One region of the Nitratireductor mangrovi genome, then DNA from elsewhere that is predicted to be linked to it. Evidence: predicted binding sites of a transcription regulator. Region 1 holds the regulator's gene; each other region holds the start of a gene.
The links. The regulator PhoB, encoded in region 1, activates phosphate uptake and scavenging genes when phosphate is short. The targets are predictions, from matches to a motif close to TGTCATNNANCTGTCAT.
Positions count from the first base shown of each region.

Region 2: the regulator PhoB is predicted to act here: its motif matches at 832-848, upstream of FQ775_RS20655 (DUF1045 domain-containing protein).
Region 3: the regulator PhoB is predicted to act here: its motif matches at 996-1,012, upstream of FQ775_RS06025 (UDP-2,3-diacylglucosamine diphosphatase).
Region 4: the regulator PhoB is predicted to act here: its motif matches at 1,321-1,337, upstream of FQ775_RS17910 (DUF2794 domain-containing protein).

Region 1 is NZ_CP042301.2:3,377,585-3,379,780, forward strand. It holds gene FQ775_RS16460 (FG-GAP repeat domain-containing protein) at 1-585, shown strand, start outside; gene phoB (phosphate regulon transcriptional regulator PhoB) at 601-1,287, opposite strand; gene phoU (phosphate signaling complex protein PhoU) at 1,314-2,021, opposite strand; gene pstB (phosphate ABC transporter ATP-binding protein PstB) at 2,063-2,196, opposite strand, start outside.
Region 2 is NZ_CP042301.2:4,210,262-4,212,457, forward strand. It holds gene phnE (phosphonate ABC transporter, permease protein PhnE) at 1-677, shown strand, start outside; gene FQ775_RS20655 (DUF1045 domain-containing protein) at 889-1,596, shown strand; gene FQ775_RS20660 (alpha-D-ribose 1-methylphosphonate 5-triphosphate diphosphatase) at 1,597-2,196, shown strand, end outside.
Region 3 is NZ_CP042301.2:1,225,401-1,227,596, forward strand. It holds gene FQ775_RS06015 (fumarylacetoacetate hydrolase family protein) at 1-79, opposite strand, end outside; gene FQ775_RS06020 (SDR family oxidoreductase) at 122-901, opposite strand; gene FQ775_RS06025 (UDP-2,3-diacylglucosamine diphosphatase) at 1,062-1,901, shown strand; gene FQ775_RS06030 (MFS transporter) at 2,046-2,196, shown strand, end outside.
Region 4 is NZ_CP042301.2:3,667,176-3,669,371, forward strand. It holds gene FQ775_RS17900 (Bax inhibitor-1/YccA family protein) at 1-220, shown strand, start outside; gene FQ775_RS17905 (GNAT family N-acetyltransferase) at 326-892, shown strand; gene FQ775_RS17910 (DUF2794 domain-containing protein) at 920-1,306, opposite strand; gene FQ775_RS17915 (DUF1223 domain-containing protein) at 1,688-2,196, opposite strand, start outside.

The DNA.
Region 1 (2,196 bases):
GATTTTGCCGCGGTCGACCCGGACAACCTGCTGCTCGGCCAGTGGGACGGCAGCTTCATCGAGGCCGGACACCTGGCCGGCATCAACCTGCCGACCAAGGGCCGCGGCGCGGTGGTGGAGGATTTCAACGCCGACGGCATGCTCGACCTGCTGGTCGTCAACCGCGAGCAGAACGTCACCCTGTTCCGCAACCGTGGCGCCAGGGTCGCGTTCGGTGCGAGGCCGATGGGCAACTTCCTCGCCGTCGAACTCTCGCAGCCGGGGCCGAACCGCAACGCGGTCGGGGCGCTGGTCTCGGTCAAGGCCGGCAACAACACCTATAACCGCACCGTGCAGGTCGGCGGCGGCCACGCCTCGGGGCATGCCGGCTTCGTCCATGTCGGGCTGGGCACGGCCGAACGCGCCCAGGTGCGCGTCAAGTGGCCTGACGGCGAATGGAGCGCGCCCTACCGGGTCTTTGCCAACAATTTCGTGCTGATCGGCCGCGAGGCGAACGCGGCGCGCTACTGGTATCCGCCGGAGGCCGACGACACGATAACCCCGAGCGACAAGGGTGACGCCTGGCAGGCCAGCGACGCGCAGTGACAAGAAGATTGCCGGCTAAGCTTCCTTGATGGCGTAGCCGGCACCACGGATGGTGCGGATGACGTCCGGCAGGCGGCCGGAATTGACCGCCTTGCGCAGGCGGCCGACATGGACGTCGACGGTACGTTCGTCGATATAGATCGTCTCGCCCCAGACATTGTCGAGCAACTGGCTGCGCGAAAAGACGCGGCCCGGATGCTGCATCAGGAATTCCAGCAGCCGGAACTCGGTCGGCCCCAGCCTGATCTCGCTCTTGCGCCGGTAGACGCGATGCGCCTCGCGGTCGAGCACGATGTCGCCGACCTTGAGCACGCTTGACAGCACCTCCGGCTTGGCGCGGCGCAACAGCGCGCGCACGCGGGCGATGAATTCCGGCGTCGAGAACGGCTTGACCAGATAGTCGTCGGCGCCGGTGGCAAGGCCGCGCACGCGGTCGCTCTCCTCGCCGCGCGCCGTCAGCATGATGATCGGCAGCCTTTCGGTCTCGGGCCGCATCCTGAGCCGCCGGCACAGCTCGATGCCGGAGACGGCGGGGATCATCCAGTCGAGCACGAGCAGGTCGGGCACGCTTTCCTGCAGCCGGATCTCGGCCTCGTCGCCGCGGCTGATCACCTCGACATTGTAGCCTTCGGCCTCGAGGTTGTATTTCAGCAGGACGCAGAGGGGTTCTTCATCCTCCACGACCATGATCTTTGCCGCCATCATCGCCAACAAGGCACCTCGCGGTCTCAGGCCGTCGCGTCCGAGACCGCCGTCTCGTCCAGCTTGGGCCGGCTGATCGGCAACTGGTTGCCGGTCATCACATAATAGGCGTTCTCGGCAATGTTGGTGGCGTGGTCGCCGATGCGTTCAAGGTTCTTGGCACAGAACAGCAGGTGCGTACACGCGGTGATGTTGCGCGGGTCTTCCATCATGTAGGTGAGCAGCTCGCGGAAGATCGCGGTGTATTTGATGTCGATCTTCTCGTCGCCGGCCCTGAGCGCCTTCAGCGCTTCGGCGTCGCGTCCGACATAACGGTCGACGATGCCGGAGGTCTGGGCGTGCACCATCTCGGCCATCGATTCGATCGAATGCGACAGGCTCTTGGGCGTCGTCGATTGGCCGATGGCGCCGACGCGCTTGGCGATGTTCTTGGCGAGATCGCCGATACGCTCCAGGTCGCCGGCCATGCGGATAGCGCCGATCACGGCACGCAGATCCTGGGCCATGGGCTGGCGCCTGGCGATCAGCGTGATGGCACGCTCGTCGAGCTCGCGCTGCTTGGCATCCATGATCGCGTCGTCGGAGATGATGCGCTGGGCCAGCGGATTGTCCGAACTCAGCAGCGAGCGGGTGGCGTCGCCGATCATCGAACCGGCCAGGTCGCCCATCTCGCGGATCAGCTTGTCGACCTCTTCAAGATCGTCGTCGAAGGATGTGACGGTGTGCTCGCCCATGGGCTCGCTCCTCGTGAAGGCGGGATGTGGCGCGCGGCCGATCAGCCGAAACGGCCGGTGATGTAGTCCTGGGTGCGCTTGTCGTCAGGGTTGGTGAACATCTTGTCCGTCGGCCCTTCCTCGACGAGGTAACCGAGGTGGAACATCGCCGTGCGCTGCGAGACGCGGGCCGCCT
Region 2 (2,196 bases), 830 kb from region 1:
TGCGGCAAGGCCAGTCGAACCTCTCTGCGATGACGTCGGACTTCTGGAACAACGCCATGTGGCGCCACAGGGACGTCGCCTGGGCGATCTTCGAGACCATCCTCATGGCCTTCCTGGGCACCATGGGCGGAGCGATTGTGGCCCTGCCTCTGGCATTCGCCGCAGCGAAGAACTTCGCGCCCGCACTCCCGGTGCGCTTCGGCGTGCGCCGCGTCTTCGATTTCCTTCGCGGCGTCGACGGGTTGATCTGGACGATCATCCTGTCGCGGGCGTTCGGGCCCGGCCCGCTGACGGGGTCGCTCGCGATCCTGTTCACCGACACTGGAACCTTCGGCAAGTTGTTTTCCGAAGCACTGGAGAACGTAGACCAGAAACAGATCGACGGACTGCGCTCGACTGGCGCCAATACGGTCCAGCGCAACCGCTTCGGTGTCATCCCGCAGATCGCTCCGGTGATCATCAGCCAGGTGCTCTATTATCTCGAATCCAACACGCGCAGCGCGACGGTGATCGGCGCGATCGTTGGCGGCGGCATCGGGCTCTTGCTGACGCAGGCGATCCAGACGCAGAAGGACTGGGAGGAAGTCACCTATTACATCGTGCTTACCCTGTTGATGGTCTCGATGATGGACATGCTCTCGGGCTGGCTGCGTTCGAAGCTGATCGGCGGACGATAGTCCGGGGCAGGTATTACTGCGCTGTCACGCGTAGCGGTCGACCAAAGATGAGGTCCGCCAACGTTCCGTGGCATCGCTTGATTGTGTTGCTGCGGTCGGCGCGGTAGTTTCGTAACCTGCCTCGATGCCATTCGGGCTGCGGTCAGTCGCGTGGCTTCGTCAAACTGTCACGCAAATCGCCTAATGCATCGCGCCTGGCGAGGATGATCCCATGCGCTACGCGATCTACTTCACCCCACCCAAGGATGCCGCGCTGACGCGCGCCGCCGTCCGCTGGCTCGGGCGCGATGCCTTCACCGGCGAACCTTTTGCAGCTGTTCCGCTTGGCGATCTGACGGCGGCGGAACTGGCGTTCCATACCGCGTCGGCGCGCCGCTACGGTTTCCACGCCACGCTCAAGGCGCCGTTCGCGCTGGCCGGCGGACAGACGGAGGCCAAGCTTGTCAAGGCGCTCGACGACTTTGCCGCCGAGGTCGAGCCTGTCCGTCTGGCGGCTTTGGTGGCGCGGCAGATTTCCGGCTTCTATGCGCTGGTTCCGGAGCAACGTAGCGCGGCCCTGGATCGTTTCGCTGGCGAAATTGTCGAGCGGTTCGACCGTTTTCGAGCACCGCTCGCGGAACGCGACATCGCCCGCCGCAACCCTGGATCACTGCGGCCTGAAGAGATCAAGAACCTGCATCAGTGGGGCTATCCTTACGTCTTCGACGCTTTCCGATTTCACATGACGCTGACCGGTCGTGTCGCCGGCACCGAGGCCGAGCGGCTCGGCGCGGCCATTGACGAGCATTTCCGCCCCTTCCTCGGTGCTCCCCTCGAAATCGCCTCGATTGCACTGTTTGTCGAATCAGAACCCGGTGCGCCTTTCCGGGTCCGGTCCTTCCATCGGATCGGCCGCCACGAGCAGAGAAAGTCCGCCTGAATGCGTTCCGAAACCGTCCTCTCCAATGCCCGCATCGTTCTTGCCGACGAAATCGTCGACGGTTCTGTCGTCGTCCGCGACGGCCGCATCGCCGATATCGCGACCGGCGACACCCGCGGTGGGGAGGATTTCGGTGGCGACTACCTGATTCCCGGTCTGGTCGAACTGCACACCGACCACCTCGAAGGCCACTACGCGCCCCGGCCGAAGGTTCGCTGGAATCCGCTTGCCGCCGTGCTGGCCCACGATGCCCAGGTGGCGACCTCGGGTATCACCACTGTCTTTGACGCGCTCAGGGTCGGTCTCGACGAGGACTCCGACACCGCCGCCGCGGACCACCGGAAGCTTGCCGATGCGATCGTCGACGGCATGTTGGGGGACAGGTTGCGTGCCGAGCACTTCATCCACCTGCGTTGCGAAGTCTCGGCGGACGACTGCGTCGACAGCTTTGGCCTCTACTCGGAAGACGATCGCGTGCGCCTCGTCTCGCTGATGGACCATTCGCCGGGCCAGCGCCAGTTTGTCGACCTCGAGACCTATGCCGCCTATTACAAGCGCAAGCTCAACCTGTCCGATCAGGCGTTCCGGGAGTTCTGCGAA
Region 3 (2,196 bases), 2.2 Mb from region 1:
ACATGTCGCGGATTGTTCCGTCGGTGTCGATGATGCCCGGGCGCTCTGCGCCCTTGGGTCCAAAACGTACCAGTTTCAAAGGCTTGGTCCTCCCACCTTATCTACAAATTTGCTGAAATGACTAGAACGCGCTCGGATAGAGCCCGCCGTCGAGGATCAGGTTCTGGCCGGTGATATAGCCGGAATGCGCCGAGCAGAGGAAGGCACAGGCCTTGCCGAATTCCTCGGCGCTGCCCAGCCTCCTGGCCGGGATGTCGGCCGCGATCTTCTTTTCCTGCTCCTCGACGCTGATGCCGGCCTTCTCGGCGCCGAAGGCGAGCGTGCCGCGGATGCGGTCGGTGTCGAACTTGCCCGGCAGCACACTGTTGATGGTGACGTTGCGGTGAGCGACCGTGCGCGCGACGCCGGCAAGGAACGCTGTCAGGCCCGCACGCGCGCCGGACGAGAGGTCGAGACCGGGGATCGGCTGGTAGACCGACAGCGAGGTGATGTTGACGATGCGGCCGAAACCGCGCTCGGCCATGCCGTCGATGACCGCTTTGATCAGTTCGATCGGCGTCACCATGTTCTGTGTCACGCCGGCAAGCAGCGCTTCGCGGTCGAGTTCGCGGAAATCGCGCAGCGGCGGACCGCCATTGTTGTTGACGAGGATGTCGGGCGCCGGACAGGCGTCGAGCAGCTTTTTCTGGACCGCCGGATCCGAGACATCGCCGGCGACTTCGGTGACGGACACGCCGAAGCCCTCGCGTATATCCTTCGCCGCGGCGGCGAGCTTCTCCGCGTCACGACCGTTGAGCACCAGGTCGCAGCCCGCATCGGCCAGCGCCAGCGCACATCCGCGGCCCAGTCCCCGGCTCGATGCGCACACGATCGCCTTCTTGCCCTTCAGCCCAAGATCCATGCCGCTTGCCTTCCTCGCTGTGATTCCGAGGCGGCACGATAGTGCCTGTCGCGGCGTGTGGAAACTCCCGCGTGGCGCCGTGCCGGCGCGGCGCCGTCATATCCCTGTGACATGAATCGTGTCTTGGGAGGCCGGCAAACAAACGGCTTGGGCGCGATCCATGGACGGTGAACCGATCCGCACGTTCCGGACCCTCTTCCTGTCCGACATTCATCTTGGCTCGAAGCCGGCGAAGGCCGAATTCCTGATCGATTTCCTGCGTTTCCACGATGCCGAGACGATCTATCTCGTCGGCGACATCGTCGATGGCTGGCGCCTGCGCCGCTCCTGGCACTGGCCGCAGGCCCACAACGATGTCGTCCAGAAGCTGCTGCGCAAGGCGCGCAAGGGCACCCGCATCTACTATGTCGCCGGCAATCACGACGAGTTCCTGCGCGGCTTCCAGGGCGTGCATTTCGGCGGCATCGTCGTGGCCGACCGCATCGTGCACGAGGCCGCCGACGGCCGCCGCTACCTCGTCATCCACGGCGACCAGTTCGACACCATCGTCCACAACGTGCGCTGGCTCGCCTATCTCGGCGACAAGGCCTACGATGTCGCCATCGTCGCCAATCGTGCCATCGGCCTGTTCAGGCGCATGTTCGGCATGCCCTACTGGTCGTTCTCGTCCTGGGCCAAAATACGGGTCAAGCAGGCGGTCAATTTCATCAGCGCCTTCCAGGAGGTCGTCACCCAGGAGGCGCGGCGCGCCGGCGTCGACGGCGTGGTTTGCGGCCACATCCACCACGCCACCATCGAGGAGATGGGCGACATCCGCTACATCAACACCGGCGACTGGGTAGAAAGCTGCACGGCCGTCGCTGAAAACAACGACGGCTCCTTCGAACTCATCACCTGGACACAGGTCAGCCAGCCGACCGCCGACACCGTCTCCGAAGAAGACGCGCTTGCCGACAAGGTTGTCGCCTTCCAGGGTCGCAAATCCGTCGAAGCCGCCTGAAGCCCTCCCGCGCTTGGCTGGCCTCACGCTTGGCCGCCTGTGGCCGAACGGTTGATCCCACACGTCGTTTCTGCGCTGCCGGCCTTCGTGCTAACGCCGTGGCCGGCACCGGCGTGGCCGGGCGCAACGCGAAATCCGGGCTTCATGGCTTCCACACCCGATCCCGTCTCCGACCGGCCTGCGCATTTCGAACTGCGCATGGGTGTGCTGTTCGCGGCGATCTTCGTGCCGATGGGCATCCATCTGCCCTATTTCCCGCTCTGGCTGGAAGCGCAGGCGCTGAGCGCGCCGGAAA
Region 4 (2,196 bases), 290 kb from region 1:
CCTTGGTTCGACCGCGCTGCAGTTCGCGATCTCTGTGATCGGCGTGCTCATCTTCGCCGGCCTCACCGCCTACGACACGCAGCAGATCAAGGAGATGTATTACGAGGGCGATGACGAAGCGGTCGCCGGCCGCAAGTCGATCATGGGCGCCCTGCGCCTCTACCTCGACTTCATCAACCTGTTCATGTTCCTGCTCCATTTCCTGGGCAATCGCGAATAGGTGCGGCTGAAACAATCAAGATGCGAAGGGCGGCTTGCGGGCCGCCCTTTTCATTTGCCAGAGCCTCTGCTTGATATCCGGGCAGGTCGAACCAATGCATACACGATGAGCACGCTGACGATCAGGCCCGCCGAACGAACCGATATCGGGGCGATCACCGCGATCTACGCCGACGCCGTGGCCAACGGCACGGCGAGCTATGAGCTGGAGCCGCCGTCGAAGGCCGAGATGGCCGCGCGTTTCGATGCGCTGGCCGAGCGCGGCTATCCCTATTTCGTCGCCGAGGATGACGCCGTCGTCGGCTATGCCTATGCGGGTCCGTTCCGCCCGCGCCGCGCCTACCGCTTCATCGTCGAGGATTCGATCTATCTGGCGCCGGTCGCCCAGGGGCGGGGACTGGGAAAAAAGCTTCTCGCCAGGTTGATTGATGAGGCGACGGCGCTCGGCTTCCGCCAGATGACGGCGGTCATCGGCGATGGCGCCCGCAATCTGGCGTCGGTGCAGCTTCACGCAGCGCTCGGCTTCCGCCATGCCGGACGCCTCGAAGGTTCGGGCTACAAGCACGGCCGCTGGCTCGACACCGTCTTCATGCAACTGATGCTGAACGACGGTACGGCGACGCCGCCCGACGCGGCCTCGCTGCCCGAACGGAATTTTCGCGAGGGAATCTGAACGATCGCCGGACTCGCGGGTCCGCCTTCAGGCCTCGACCAGCTTCAGCCGCTTGTCGAAGACGTTGAGCACCCGAGCCAGTTCGTGGCCGCGCTTCATGATCAGACCGGTGGCGGCGACGACCGAATAGGCGCCCTGCTTGCGCGCCAGCCGCGGATTCTTGACGATCTGGAACAGCGGCACCTCGCTGGTGCGCCTGAACACCGAAAACACCGCCCGGTCGGAGAGATGGTCGATGGCGTAGTCGCGCCATTCATTGGCGGCGACCATGCGCCCGTAAAGCTTGAGAATCTGGTCGAGTTCACGCCGCTCGAAAGTGACGGGGCCTTCTCGTCGATCCCGCCTCGCCTCGTGAAGCGGGATCAGCATCGCGGAGCCGTCTGTGTCCTCCGCTCCTTCGGCGCGTTCGACCATGGGCGCAGCCTTTCATGACAGTTTGGCGACGAAAAGGGTCGCGCTTTCGCGATCGAATTGCAACCCCCAGCGGCTGCCGGTCGCCGGTCGGCACCATCTGCGCGGCAGATGCCGGATCCCAGGTTACGTCAGGTCACGAACAGGGACAGCTTGTCGGAATTGGTGATTGGTCGCCACATTCCTGCCGCGAATTGTCCCGCTTCCGGCCCCAATACGCGGCGAACATCCAATCGTTGCCTGAGACGGTTCGGTCTGGCGCTGACGCTGTAACCCCAAGCCCCCCGCCCACGGTGTCTTCGCTGGGCCGAACCAACCTCCGGCCCCTCGGGGCCAGCATCGGCAAAATTCTTCCGAAAAACGAGATGTCTTGACGTTTGCGGCTCAGCTTGCGGGTGCGCCGACGATCGCCGCACCGAGGATCGGCCCGGGATTGCCGTTCTTGCCGATCCCCTGCAGGAGCACCGCGCAACCGGCAGCGCCGCGTTTCTTCAGTTCCATGGCCGGGATCTCCACCCGCATTGGCTTGCCGTGCCACATGCCCACCGACTGCACCCCGGAAACCGCGTTCCAGTAGGTGATGGTCTTGCCGGCATTCTCGCCGCGCTTGATCTCGACAGGGGTCACCGGATCGAAATAGACCAGCACCAGGTTCGCCTTGCCGTAGCCGTCCGGGGCCTTGCCTGCTTCGATGATGACACTGTCGACGCCTTCCTCGAGCTTGATGTCGACGATGAGGCCCTTGCCTTCCCTGGCCATCGTGTCCAGCGCCGAGCCGACTTTCGCGCGGCTGGCGCCGTTCATATGCACGCGGCCATTGACGATCGCCTGCGGTGTGTAGACCGCCCGTTCCCCCAGTGAGCGGGCATATTCATACTGGCGCGTCGTGTTTT